One region of the Micromonospora sp. CPCC 205561 genome, then DNA from elsewhere that is predicted to be linked to it. Evidence: riboswitches for the same ligand, from Rfam matches in the RefSeq annotation. Region 1 holds a riboswitch; the other holds the start of a gene.
The links. Region 1 has a riboswitch for thiamine pyrophosphate ahead of V6V16_RS16175 (ECF transporter S component). Riboswitches for the same ligand answer to the same signal wherever they lie in the genome.
Positions count from the first base shown of each region.

Region 1 (6,962 bases):
ACGAACGGCCGCCCGGTCGCCGCGTCGGTGTGCGCGAGCACGTCGGCGGTGATCTCGATCAGGAAGGACTCCAGCTCGCCCGCGTTCCAGCCCCGGAAGATCTCCGCGATCTGCGCCGGCTGCGCGCCCAGGCCGGCCCGCAGCAGGTCGTACGCCTCGGCGATGAGCTGCATGTCGGCGTACTCGATGCCGTTGTGCACCATCTTGACGAAGTGCCCGGCCCCGTCCGGCCCGATGTGCCGGCAGCACGGCACCCCGTCCACCTGGGCGGCGATCCGCTCGAAGATCGGCCCGAGCGTGCGGTACGACTCGGCGGACCCGCCCGGCATGATGCTCGGACCACGCAGGGCGCCCTCCTCGCCGCCGGAGACGCCGGTGCCGACGAAGTGCAGGCCGTGGGCCCGCAGCGCCTCCTCCCGGCGGCGGGTGTCGACGAAGTGCGCGTTGCCGCAGTCGACCACGATGTCGTCGGGGTCGAGCAGCGGGACCAGCTCGTCGATCACGGCGTCGGTGGGGTCGCCCGCCTTGACCATCACGATGACCGCCCGGGGTCGCTCCAGCGACGCGACGAAGTCGGCCATCGACTCGGCGGGCAGGAACGTCCCCTCGCCGCCGTGCTCGGCGACGAGGCCGCGGGTGCGCTCCGGCGAGCGGTTGTGCACCGCCACCGCGAAGCCGTTGCGGGCCAGGTTGCGGGCGAGGTTCCGGCCCATCACCGCCAGCCCGGTCACGCCGATCCGCGCCGTCGCCCGCTCGGCCATCCGCCCGCCGCCCTCCGCCGTCGCCACCTGTCGTGGTGACCGTATCGCGGGCGGAGTCGCGCGGATGCCGGGTTGGGCAGGCCCGCGCCCCGCCGTCGGACCCGGGCGCGGATCGTGCCGGTAATTCGGGTGCGGACGGGCGGCCCGGCGGTTAGCGTGTGGGCATGCGCATCTGACGCCCCACCTCCGTGCCGACCCGCCGCCCCCGCGGCCGCGGGTCCGCGTGCTCCCGGGCGTCCGCATTCCGCACCTGCCGCCGAAGCGGCGGTGTTCCTCGTGGTCGGTCCCGGGCAGCAGTCCCGATCCCGCCCGACCGTCGCGCGACGGTCGCCGAACCAGAGCGGGCCCAGCCACCGGCGGTCGAGCCGGCGGCGCGCGAGCCCGCAGACCAAGGAGGCACCGATGCCCGCCAGGCGCAACCCGAAGAAGTCCCGTACCACCCTGCCCACGCCGACCGTCGCGGACCTGACGCCGGTCAACCTGGACGACGTGGCGGTCGCGGCGGTCACGCCGGTGCCGTCGGTCGAGCGGCCGGCGGCGCCGAAGGCCGGCCCGCCGGTCTCCGGCGCCGGCCGCTCCGGCACGCTGCGTGGCCAGAAGGCCGGGCAGGCCCGTCGGTACGCCTTCCGGCGCAGCTGACAGTGCCGGCCGGGTGGGGCCGTCGTCACCGGCGGCTCCACCCGGCCCGCCAGCCGCCGCGACGGGCGGCGTCAGCCGATCAACGGGCGGAACGTGCCGAGCAGCACGCTGACGCTCAGCGCCGCCCCGGCGAGTGCCGCCGCGCCGACGATCAGCAGGCCGTCGGCGGCGCCGAAGCGCTGGCGGCGGGCGACGGTGCGCGGGGTGCCCGCGTCGAAGCCCCGGGCGTCCATCGCCACGGCGAGCCGGGTGCCCCGGCGGATCGCCCCGACGAGCAGCGCGAAGGCCGTCGAGGCGAACAGCCGCAGCTTCGCCAGCGGGTTGCGGCCGGCCTCGACCCCCCGGGCCCGCCGGGCCATGGAGATCATCTGCCACTCCTGCCCCAGCAGCGGCACGAGCCGGAACGCGGCCAGCGCCCCGATGGCGAAGCGGGCCGGCGCCTTCGCGTTCTGGATCAGCGCGTCCGCCAGGTCGGTCGGGTCGGTGGTGGCGAAGACGATCACGCCGGGCAGCGCCACCGCGAACATGCGCAGCACCAGGCCGAGCGCGGTGAGCAGCACCCCCGACGTCACCACCGCCGGGCCGGCCTCGAAGAGCACCCGGCCGGAGCGCTCGGCCGCGAACAGCACCAGCGTCACCACGACGCCGACCGCGCCGACGAGCAGCGGCCAGGCCCGCCGGGCCAGGACCCGCGGGCGGACCCCGAACAGCGGCAGCACGGCCAGCTCGACGGCGATGGCGATCGCCGGGGCCACCGGGTCCAGCGTGGCGATCAGGACGAACGAGAACACCAGCGCCGCGACGAGCTTGGCCACCGGGTTGCGCCGGGCCAGCGGCGCCTCCGGCGCGGCCACCGGCTCGAAGTCGATCACGATCGCTCCAGGGTGAGGCGGCGGTCCGCCAGGGCGGCGACGAAATCGGCGTCGTGGGTGACGGCGACCAGGCCGTGCCCGGCGTCGCGCAGCTCGGCGAAGAGGTCCACCAGCTCCAGCCAGGTTCGCCGGTCCTGGCCGAAGGTCGGTTCGTCGCAGACGAGCAGGCGGGGCGCGGTGGCCAGGGCGGTCGCCACGCTCAGCCGCCGCGCCTCGCCGCCGGAGAGGGTGTACGGGTTGGCCGCCGCGAGCTTCGTCAACCGCAGCCGGGACAGCAGCCCGTCCACCGTGGACCGGACCGCCGCCTCTGGCCGGCCGGTGCGGCGCGGGCCGAGTGCCAGCTCGTCGAAGACGGTGTTGGTGACGAACTGGTGTTCCGGGTCCTGGAAGACCGAGCCGATCCGGCGGGTCAGGGCCGGGGCGCGCCAGCGGTACGGGGGAGTGCGGGCGTCGCCGCCGGCCAGCGCCGTCGTCGCCGCGACCCGGCCGGCTCCGGGCTTGAGCAGGCCACCGAGCAGCAGTGCGAGGGTCGACTTGCCGGCGCCGTTCGGCCCGAGGACGGCGAGCGCCTCGCCGGCGCGTACCGCCAGGTCGACGGCGGCCAGCCGGGGCGGCAGGCCGAGCCCTTCGGCGGTGAGCAGCACGTCGCCGGCCGGCGAGGTGGCGTGACGGGGCGGTACGGGCCGGCCGGGCACCCAGACCCCCTCGGCGGCGAGCGCGTCGCCGTGCCCGCCGAAGACGGCCTCGGGCGTGCCGTCCGCGCGGACGCCGCCGGCGGGTTCGAGCACGACCACCCGATCGACCAGGGGCAGGGCCTCGGCGACCCGGTGCTCGACCAGGATCAGCGTGGTGTCGGCGTCCAGCGCGCCGGCCACCGCCGCCCGGATCAGCGCCGCGCCGGTCGGGTCGAGATTGGCGGTCGGCTCGTCGAGCAGCAGCAGCCCGGGGCGCAGGGCCAGCACGCCGGCCAGGGCGAGCCGCTGCTGCTCGCCGCCGGAGAGGGCGGCCGTGGGGCGGTTCCGGGGGTACGGGAAGCCGACCCGGGCGAGTGCCTCGTCGACGCGGGGCCAGATCTCCCCGGCGGGGATGCCCCGGTTCTCCAGGCCGAAGGCCACGTCGTCGCCGCTGCGGGCCATCACGAGCTGGGTCTCCGGGTCCTGGAAGACGACGCCGACCCGCTCGCGGCCCTTGCGGGGGTCGAGCCCGTCGATCTCGACGGTGCCCTCCTGCTCACCCGAGTCCTCGGGCAGCAGTCCGGCCAGCGCGGCGAGCAGCGTGCTCTTGCCGGCGCCCGAGGGCCCGAGCAGCAGCACCCGCTCGCCGGCCTCGACGCGCAGGTCCACCCCGCGTACGGCCCAGGCCCGGCGGCCGGCGTGCCGCCACCCGAAGCCCCGCAGCGTCACCGCCCCCACCGGGCTCCTCCCTCCTCGCGTCGCGGATCCGGCCCCGGCCCGGTGATGTCGACCGGGCCGGGGCCGGATCCGCCGGCAACAAGCCCTCGGCCGGGGCCCACCAGGTCGACGCGGCGTGCCGTCGACCTGGTGGGCGCAATCAGATGGCGACGCGGTCGCGGCCGGCGGGGAACCGGTCCAGGGCGCCCGTGGTCGCCAGGGCGCGGGTGAGCGCCCATCCGCCGGCACCCGCGACGATCGTGGCGCTGACGACGGTGAGCACGGCGTACGGGATGCGGTAGCTGCCCATCGCGTAGTCGACGTTCCAGACGAAGAAGTCGAAGAGCGCCGCGCCGAGGCCGGTCAGCGCGCCCGCGATCAGCGCGGTGGGCAGCCGGAACGAGCGGTACCGGAAGGCCGCGAAGGCCAACTCGGCGCCGAGCCCCTGGATCAGGCCCTGCACGATCGTCACGCCGCCCCACTCCGAGCCGAGCAGCGCGGAGACCGTCGCCGCCACCGCCTCGCAGAAGAGCGCCGCGCCCGGCTTGCGGATCACCAGGCCGCCGAGGACGGCCGGGACCAGCCAGACGCCGTACATGATCGCCTGGCCCGCCGGGAAGAAAGCGAACGCCGGGTCGACGGCCCGCCACAGCAGGCCCCAGGCCCAGAAGATGACGCCGAAGGCCACCGCGATCACGGCGGCGACGACGACGTCGACGGTGCGCCACCGGGTGGCGGTGTTGTTGTCTCGCATGGTTGCTCCCAGTCCCGAACGCGAACCAGGAGAAGACGCACGCCGCGCCCGGAGGTGCCGGACGTCGACGCGGCTGGAGGTCGACCGAACTCCCTGCGCTGGCATTACCCAGATCAGGTTCGAGGGTCTGCGGGCGGTGCCCGCACTCTCAGCGCTGTGCGCTCCCCTGTCGGATGTGAAGTTGTCGCGCCGACGCTAACACCTTTGAAGATCATCGAGCAAAGTGATCTTTCCGCAGCTCACCAGCACGTTCGATCGACGCGGTCGGTCCCGGCCCGGTACTCTCGGGCGGCCACTGGGAATCCGGCAGAGGGACACGGACGTGACATCCGAGGCTGACCGCCGCGCGCCGGCCGGACGGGACCCCGGCGCGCTGGGCGTCGCCACCCCCGGCGTACCGCAGGAGGCGCCGGCGTCGCCCGGCGGCCCGGGCGGGCTGGTCGGGTCGGTTGAGGTGCTCGCCGGCCTGCTGGTCCTGTTGGTCGTCTTCCGCGACCCGCTCGCCCGCGCCCTCTCCGCGCCCCGGTTGCAGACCTGGACCACGGTCTTCGTCTCGGTCCTGGTGCAGGCGGTGCCGTTCCTGGTCTTCGGGGTGCTGCTCTCCGCCGTGATCGCGGTCTTCGTGCCCCGGTCGTTCTGGGCCCGGGCGCTGCCGCGCCACCCGGCGCTCGCGGTGCCGGTGGCCAGCGCGGCCGGCGTGGTGCTGCCCGGCTGCGAGTGCGGGGCGGTGCCGATCGCCGGGTCGCTGATCCGGCGCGGGGTCACCCCGGCCGCCGCCCTGGCGTTCCTGCTCGCCGCCCCGGCGATCAATCCGATCGTGCTCACCGCGACCGCGGTGGCCTTCCCCGACGACCCGGCCATGGTCCTCGGCCGGGCCGTCGCGAGCCTGATCGTGGCGATGGTGATGGGCTGGCTGTGGCTGCGCCTCGGCCGGGCCGACTGGATCCGGCTGCCGAGCCGGCCGGAGCTGGACGACAGCTCGCGCGGGCGGGCGTTCTGGGGGGCGGTCCGGCACGACGTCACGCACGCCGGCGGGTTCCTGGTGATCGGCGCGGCGGCCGCCGCCACGATCAACGTCGTGGTGCCGGAGCGCTGGTTGCGTACCCTCGCCGACGAGCCGGTGCTCTCGGTGCTCGCGCTGGCCGTGCTCGCGGTGCTGCTCTCCCTCTGCTCCGAGGCGGACGCCTTCGTCGCCGCCTCGCTGTCGCAGTTCTCGCTGACCTCCCGACTGGTCTTCCTGGTGGTGGGACCGATGGTCGACCTGAAGCTCATCTCGATGCAGACCGGCGTCTTCGGCCGGCGGTTCGCGCTGCGGTTCGCCCCGACCACCTTCGCGGTGGCCGTCACGGTGGCCGCCGCGACCGGGGCGGTGCTGCTGTGAACCGGCAGGCGCAGGCGGTCGTCCTGCTGCTGCTCGGCGGCGCGGTGGTCCGGGCCGGCCTCACCGACCTGCACCTGCGCTACGTCAAGGAGGGGCTGCGCCCCTTCCTGGTCGCCGCCGGCCTGCTGCTGGTGGCCACCGCGGTCATGACCCTCTTCTACGAGCTGCGCCCGCTGCTGCGTCGCACCGGCGCACCCCCGCCGGCCGACGACCACGACGACCACGACGACGGCCACGGCCACGGCCACCACGAGCCGCGCGTCGGCTGGCTGCTGATTCTGCCCGTGCTGGGCCTGCTGCTGGTCGCCCCGCCGGCCCTGGGCTCGTACGCGGCCGGGCAGGCCGGCACCGCCGTCTCCACCCGGCAGCAGCCCTCCGACTACCCGCCGCTGCCCGCCGGCGACCCCGTGCGGGTCGCCGTGCTCGACTACGCCTCCCGCGCGCTCTTCGACCGCGGCACCTCGATCGGCGACCGCCGGGTCCAACTGACCGGCTTCGTCACCGCCGGCCCGGACGGCCGGCCCCTGCTGGCCCGGATGGTGCTCACCTGCTGCGCCGCCGACGGGCGACCGGTCAAGCTGGGCCTCACGGGCGCCGCCCCCGAAGGGCTCCCCGACGACACCTGGATCGAGGTGACCGGCCGCTACAGCGACCGGATCGCCCGGGACCCGGTCAACGACGCCGAGATTCCCTATCTGGACGTGGAGTCCTGGCGGCAGGTGCCCGTCCCTCGGCAACAGTACGAGTGACCCGCGCCGACCCTGGGTAGGCTCACGATCATGCGGATCGAGGCCCGGGGACTGACGTTCGACGTCCGCGCCGGCGGACCGGAGGGCGGCGCCCCCGTCCTGCTGCTGCACGGCTTCCCCCAGCACGGCGGGGAGTGGGACGACGTGGTGCCCGCGCTGCACGCCGCCGGCCTGCGCACGTACGCACCCGACCAGCGCGGCTACTCGCCGGGCGCGCGGCCCGGGGCGGTCGAGGCGTACCGGCTGCCGGAGCTGGTCGCCGACGCGGTGGCCGTGCTCGACGCGCTGGGCGTCGACGCGGCGCACCTGGTGGGGCACGACTGGGGCGCGGTGGTGGCCTGGGCCGTCGCGGCCGGCCACCCGCAGCGGGCCCGCACGCTGACCGCGGTGTCGGTGCCGCACCCCGCCGCGATGG
Region 1 is NZ_JBAKHV010000027.1:63,209-70,170, forward strand. Features, by position in the region: gene gndA (NADP-dependent phosphogluconate dehydrogenase) at 1-761, opposite strand, end outside; gene V6V16_RS16160 (hypothetical protein) at 1,164-1,400, shown strand; gene V6V16_RS16165 (energy-coupling factor transporter transmembrane component T family protein) at 1,472-2,272, opposite strand; gene V6V16_RS16170 (ABC transporter ATP-binding protein) at 2,269-3,684, opposite strand; gene V6V16_RS16175 (ECF transporter S component) at 3,824-4,417, opposite strand; TPP riboswitch at 4,490-4,595, opposite strand; gene V6V16_RS16180 (permease) at 4,854-5,798, shown strand; gene V6V16_RS16185 (TIGR03943 family putative permease subunit) at 5,795-6,547, shown strand; gene V6V16_RS16190 (alpha/beta fold hydrolase) at 6,578-6,962, shown strand, end outside.

Region 2 (6,962 bases), on a different contig from region 1:
TCGTGCGACTGCGCGTGCGGCCGGAGCTGCGAGTACGTCTCCGGCTGGGCGGCCGGCGGCGGCACGTCGGCCGCCTCGCGGATCGTCTCCGGGCCGGTCGAGGGCAGCGCGAGCCGATCGCCGCGGGAGAGCGACGGCGTCGGGAAGCGCGAGGGGGAGGGACCGGCGGGGGGAGGCGGACCGGCACCGAGCACCGACCGGTCGGACCCGGGCTCCGGGTACTCCATGAATTCGTCCTCATCGGACTCGTACCGATACACCATGTCGCCAGGGTAGGAGCATTTGTCCCTTTAGGCGTGAATAATGGGAAATTGAGCGCGCGGGTGTTTCGCGCCGTGCTGCGCCGACCCGCCACTCGCCGGCCCGCGCCGCGTCGGCCCGCCACCCGCCGTTCCGCGTCGCGCCGGGTCCGCGTCGGGGTGCCGGGTGGCGGTGCGAGAATTGCCGGCGTGACCGGCGACCACTACTTCACCGCTGAACCCACGACCGCCGCCCACCCGCGCGAGGTCGAGTTCTCCGTCGCCGGCCACGACTACGCGCTGACCTCCTCCGGCGGCGTCTTCTCCGCCGCCCGCCTCGACCCCGGCACGGCGGTCCTGCTGCGCAAGGCCGAACTGCCGGCCGCCGGGAGGACCGGCGCCCTGCTGGATCTCGGATGTGGCTTCGGGCCGATCACCTGCGTGCTCGCCGCCTCGGCGCCCACGGCGACCGTGTGGGCCGTGGACGTCAACGAACGGGCCCGCGAACTCACCGCCGCCAACGCGGCGCGGATCGGCGCGGCCGACCGGGTACGTGTCGCCGGGCCGGACGACGTGCCCGCCGACCTGAGCTTCGCCGAGATCTGGTCGAACCCGCCGATCCGGGTCGGCAAGGACGAGCTGCACCAGCTCCTGCTGCGCTGGCTGCCCCGGCTCGCGCCGGACGGCGTCGCCTGGCTGGTGGTGGCCCGGTACCTCGGGGGTGACTCGTTGCAGCGCTGGCTGGTCGAGCAGGGCTGGCAGGTGGGGCGGCACGCCAGCCAGAAGGGCTACCGGGTGCTGCGGGTCACCCGGTAAATGGTTGGGCCGCCCGGCCGGTGCTCGGGCAGGATGCCGACGTGGGATACGTGGACGTGGCAGCGGTAGGGCACATCCTCCCCGACGGCCGGGAGCTCTTCTCCGACGTGTCGTTCCGGGTCGGTGAGGGCGCCAAGGTGGCCCTGGTAGGGCCGAACGGCGCCGGCAAGACGACGCTGTTGAGGATGGTCGCGGGCGACCTGCCGGTGAAGACCGGCGCCGTCGCGCGGGCCGGCGGGCTGGGCGTGATGCGCCAGTTCATCGGCATGATCGGCGACGAGTCCACGCTGGCCGACCTGGCGCTGTCGCTGGCCCCGCCGGCGCTGCGCGACGCCGGCCGCCGGCTGGTCGACACCGAGGCGGCCATGCGGGCGGCCGAGGTGCGCGGCAAGTACAGCACCGCCGCCGGCAAGGCCCAGTTGGCGTACGCGGACGCGCTCGCGGCCTGGGGCGAGGTCGGCGGGTACGACGCCGAGGTGCTCTTCGACACGGTCGCCACCATCGTGCTCGACATGCCCTGGGACCGTGCCCGGGAGCGTGGGGTCCGGACGCTCTCCGGCGGCCAGCAGAAGCGCTTCGCCCTCGAACTGCTGCTGCGCGGCCCGGACGAGGTGCTGCTCCTCGACGAGCCGGACAACTTCCTCGACGTGCCGGGCAAGCGCTGGCTGGAGGGGCGGCTGCGCGAGTCCACCAAGTCGGTGCTCTACGTCTCGCACGACCGGGAGCTGCTCGCGCACACCGCCGACCGGGTGGTCGCCGTGGAGGGCGGCAGCGCCTGGGTGCACCCGGGCGGCTTCGCGAGCTGGCACGAGGCACGGGTGGCCCGGCACGCCCGCCTCGACGAGCTGCGCCGGCGCTGGGACGAGGAACACCAGAAGCTGCGCGAGCTGATGCTGATGTACAAGCAGAAGGCCGCGTACAACGACGGGTTGGCGTCGCGCTACCAGGCCGCGCAGACCCGGCTGCGCAAGTTCGAGGAGGCCGGGCCGCCGCCCGTACCGCCCAAGGACCAGGACATCCGGATGCGGCTGACCGGCGGGCGGACCGGCAAGCGCGCGGTGGTCTGTGAGCAGCTCGAACTCGACGGCCTGACCTACCCGTTCGACCTGGAGATCTGGTACGGCGACCGGGTCGCGGTGCTCGGCGCCAACGGCACGGGGAAGTCGCACTTCCTCCGGCTGCTGGCCCGCGGCGGCACCGACCCCGACCCGGCCAACGGCCCGGTCGACGGCGCTGCCGCGCTGGCGCCGGTGACGCACGCCGGGGTCGCCCGGCTCGGGGCGCGGGTGCGTCCCGGGCACTTCTCGCAGACCCACGACCGGCCGGAGCTGATGGCGAAGACGCTGGTCGAGATCCTCTGGCGGGGTGACGAGCACCGGGCCGGCATGGACCGGCACGCCGCGATGGCGGCGCTCAGCCGGTACGAGCTGGCGGGGCAGGGCGACCAGCGCTTCGGCACCCTCTCCGGCGGTCAGCAGGCACGGTTCCTGGTGCTGCTGCTGGAACTCTCCGGCGCGACGCTGCTGCTGCTCGACGAGCCCACCGACAACCTCGACCTGGCCTCGGCGGAGGCGCTGGAGGCGGGACTGACCGCGTTCGAGGGGACCGTGGTGGCGGTGACCCACGACCGCTGGTTCACCCGCACCTTCGACCGCTTCGTGCTCTTCGGAGGCGACAACGAGGTGGTGGAGACCACCGAACCGGTCTGGGACGTGGCGTGATCCCCGCCGCCCGCCGCCGACGTGCTCGACCGGCGGGGGGGGGCGGGTTCCGATGCCCACGGCGGGCGGCGGACGGCCGGCATAGGGTGGATCTCGTGACTGAGATGACCTTCCGCCGGTTGGGCGACTCCGGGCTCGTGGTGTCCGTGGTCGGCATCGGCTGCAACAACTTCGGCCGCAAGCTCGACCTCGACGGCACCCGGGCGGTGGTCGACGCCGCGCTCGACGCCGGGATCAACTTCTTCGACACCGCCGACATCTACGGCGAGCCGCAGGGCGGCTCCGAGGAACTGCTGGGCCAGGCGCTCAAGGGGCGGCGCGACGACGTGGTGGTGGCCACCAAGTTCGGCATGGACATGCACGGCATGAACGGCCCCGACTTCGGTGCCCGGGGCGCCCGTCGCTACGTCGCGCGGGCGGTGGAGGCGTCGCTGCGCCGGCTCGGCACCGACCACATCGACCTGTACCAGATGCACGAGCCCGACCCGGGAACGCCGATCGACGAGACGCTCGCCGCGCTCGACGACCTCGTCCGCGCCGGCAAGGTGCGCTACCTGGGCAACTCCAACTTCGCCGGCTGGCAGATCGCCGACGCGGACTGGGTTGCCTCCTCCGCCGGCCGGACCCGGTTCATCAGCGCGCAGAACCACTACAGCCTGCTGGAGCGCGGCGTCGAGGCCGAGGTGGTGCCGGCCTGTGAGCGGTTCGGCCTCGGGCTGCTGCCGTTCTTCCCCCTGGCCAACGGGCTGCTCACCGGCAAGTACAGGCGGGACCAGGCGCCGCCGGCCGGCAGTCGCCTCGCCGGTGGCGGCCGGTACGCCGAGCGTCTCGCCGCCGCCGACTGGGACACCATCGAGGCGATCGAGGCGTACGCCGCCGAGCGGGGGCTGTCGATGCTCCAGGTGGCGATCGGCGGGCTCGCCGCCCAGCCGGCGGTGACCTCGGTGATCGCCGGTGCCACCACGCCGGAGCAGGTGCGTGCCAACGCCGAGGCGGGCACCTGGCAGCCCACCGACGAGGATCTCGACGCCCTGCGCGCCATCCTCTGAACCACGCTGACACCGCCCCGGCACCGTCCTGCCGGGGCCGGTGTGTCTTCCGGCCGGCACCAGCCGACCGGGTGCCGCTCCCACGGATGATGACCGCGTCGCACCACATCCGATGGTCGTCCACCCGGTAGGCGTCACGGTGCACGTGGACGTCGGGGAGCAGGCGCCGCCAGGACCGTCCGCGCAGCATCGTCCAGGTCACCAGGCCTTCGGCGACCGCGGCGCTGCCTCGGAACGGCAGGAGGGGCGAGCCGGGGCGGGAGCCGGGCCGGGGAGGGCATCCGGACAGCATCGCGTGACGGACCGGTCACGCGCACCTCGCCCGTCGGCTTCGGCCGGTCGGTGTGAAATCCACGGCCCGCCCTTGGCGGATCCGGGGATCCGTCGTACGGTGACACCCGCAAGTGACCCACGGGAGCCCGGTACACCGGGCTGAGAGGGGGGCTGTGAGCCCCCGACCGTCGAACCTGATCCGGGTAATGCCGGCGCAGGGAGGAGTGTTGCCGTGCCGTCCCTCGGGCGACTGCATCTGATCACCGACACCCGTCCCGGGCGGGACCCGCTGGCCGTGCTGCGGGCCGCCCTTCCGGTGGCCCGCGCCGAGCTGGTCGTGCAGGTCCGCGTGGAGGACGACGCCACCGACCGGGAGGCGTACGACCTGGCCCGCCGGGCGGTCACGCTCTGCGAGCGGTACGGCGCAACCTGCCTGGTGAACGACCGGCTGCACGTGGCGCTGGCGGTGGGCGCCGCGGGTGGCCACGTCGGCGCGGACGACCTGCCGGTCGGGGCGGCCCGCCGGGTGCTCGGCGCCACCGCGGTGCTCGGCGCCACCGCCCGCGAGCCGGGGACGGCGACCGGGGCGGTCGCGGCCGGCGCCAGCTACCTGGGCGTCGGCCCCTGCCACGCCACCAGCACCAAGACGGGGCTCCCCGCGCCGATCGGCCCGGCCGGGGTGCGGGCCGTCGCCGACGCCGTGGACGTGCCGGTGGTCGCGATCGGCGGGGTGACCGCCGCGGAGGTGCCGGCGCTGCTGGCGGCCGGTGCGTACGGGGTGGCGGTGGTGGGCGCCATCAGCGGGGCGGCCGATCCGGCCCGGGCGACGGCGGAGCTGCTGGGGGCGCTGGGGTGTTGAGCCGACCGGACGTCGCCGTGGTGGGGGCGGGACCGGTCGGGCTGGCGATCGCCTGGCGCTGCGCGGCGCGCGGACTCCGGGTCGCCGTGCACGATCCCGCCCCGGGCTCCGGCGCCTCACACGTCGCCGCCGGGATGCTCGCCCCGGTCGCCGAGGCGTACTTCGGCGAGCGCGAGTTGACCGGGCTGCTGACCGGCTCCGCCGCCCGCTGGCCGGCCTTCGCCGCCGAGCTGACCGAGGTCAGCGGCGTGGACGTCGGCTACCGCACCGAGGGCACCCTGATGGTCGGGCTCACCGCCGACGACCTGGCCGAGGCGCGCCGGCTGTGGGCGTACCAGCAGGGGCTCGGGCTGTCCGTGACGCCGCTGCGCCCCTCGGCGCTGCGGGACCGCGAGCCGGCGCTGGCACCCCGGGTGCGCGGCGGTGCGCTCGCCGCCACCGACCACCAGGTCGACCCGCGCCGGCTGGTGCGGGCGCTGCGCACGGCCGCGGAACGGGCCGGTGCCACGCTGGTGCCCGCCGCCGTGCGCGCGCTGTCCGAGCTGGACGCCGGGGTCACGGTGGTCGCGGCCGGCTGCGGCGCGGCGGCCCTGACCGGGCTGCCCGTGCGTCCGGTGAAGGGGCAGCTGCTGCGGCTCCGCGCGCCCGGCGGCGCCGCGCCGGGCTTCCGGCACGTCATCCGGGGGTACGCCGACGGCGAGCACGTCTACCTCGTCCCCCGCCCCGACGGGGAGGTGGTGGTGGGCGCGACCGTCGAGGAGCGCGGCGACACCGACGTCACCGCCGGGGCGGTGCTGCGCCTGCTCCGCGCCGGCGTCGGCCTGCTGCCCGAGCTGGCCGAGTACGACCTGGTGGAGACCCTCGCCGGCCTGCGCCCCGGCACCCCCGACAACGCCCCGATCCTCGGCCCGCTGCCCGGCCGGCCCGGGGTGCTCGCCGCGACCGGGCACCACCGGCACGGCATCGTGCTCACCCCGGTCACCGCCGACCTGATCGCCGACCTGGTCGAGACGGGTACGGCGGACCCGCTGCTCGCCCCCTTCAGCCCGGCCCGCTTCGCGTCACCGGCCGCCGGCGGGCCCGGTCCCTTCGTGTCCGAGGAGGAGTATCCGTGGAACTGACGGTGAACGGCGTCGGGCGCAGCCTGCCCGGCGGATCGACCGTGGCGGACCTGGTCCGCGCGGTCACCGACCAGCGACGCGGCCTCGCCGTCGCGGTCAACGGAGAGGTGGTGCCGCGTAGCGGCTGGCCGGCGACCGCGCTGCGCGACGGCGACCGGGTCGAGGTGCTCAGTGCCGCGCAGGGCGGGTGACCCGGTGGGCCTCGACCTGGGCGGCGTGAGCTTCACGTCCCGGCTGATCCTCGGTACCGGCGGCGCGGCGAACCTGCGCGTGCTGGAGGAGGCGATCCGAGCCTCCGGCACCGAACTCGTCACCCTGGCCCTGCGCCGGGTGGACACCGCCCCCGGCACCGCCGGCGGGCTGCTCGACCTGCTGGAGCGGTGCGGCGTACGGCTGCTGCCGAACACCGCCGGCTGCTACACGGCGGGCGAGGCGGTCAAGGTGGCGCACCTGGCGCGGGAGGCGTTCGGCACCGACTGGGTGAAGCTGGAGGTGATCGGTGACGAGCGCACGCTCCTGCCCGACGGGGTGGAGCTGCTGCGCGCCGCCGAGGAGCTCGTGGCGGACGGGTTCGTCGTGCTGCCGTACACGTCGGACGACCCGATCCTGGCGCGCCGGCTGGCCGACGTCGGCTGCGCGGCGGTGATGCCGGCGGGCGCGCCGATCGGCTCCGGCCTGGGCGTGTCGAACCCGCACCACATCCGGCTGATCAGGCAGGGCGTCGACGTGCCGGTGATCCTGGACGCCGGCATCGGCACCGCCTCGGACGCCGCGCTCGCCATGGAGCTGGGCTGCGACGCGGTGCTGCTCGCCAGCGCGGTCACCCGTGCCGCCGACCCGGTGGCGATGGCCACCGCCATGCGGTACGCGGTCGAGGCGGGCCG
Region 2 is NZ_JBAKHV010000026.1:14,691-21,652, reverse strand. Features, by position in the region: gene V6V16_RS15445 (hypothetical protein) at 1-263, opposite strand, end outside; gene V6V16_RS15440 (class I SAM-dependent methyltransferase) at 450-1,055, shown strand; gene V6V16_RS15435 (ABC-F family ATP-binding cassette domain-containing protein) at 1,097-2,776, shown strand; gene V6V16_RS15430 (aldo/keto reductase) at 2,863-3,825, shown strand; TPP riboswitch at 4,228-4,336, shown strand; gene thiE (thiamine phosphate synthase) at 4,331-4,957, shown strand; gene thiO (glycine oxidase ThiO) at 4,951-6,078, shown strand; gene thiS (sulfur carrier protein ThiS) at 6,069-6,269, shown strand; gene V6V16_RS15410 (thiazole synthase) at 6,274-6,962, shown strand, end outside.
Region 2: another riboswitch for thiamine pyrophosphate. It lies ahead of thiE (thiamine phosphate synthase); the one in region 1 lies ahead of V6V16_RS16175 (ECF transporter S component).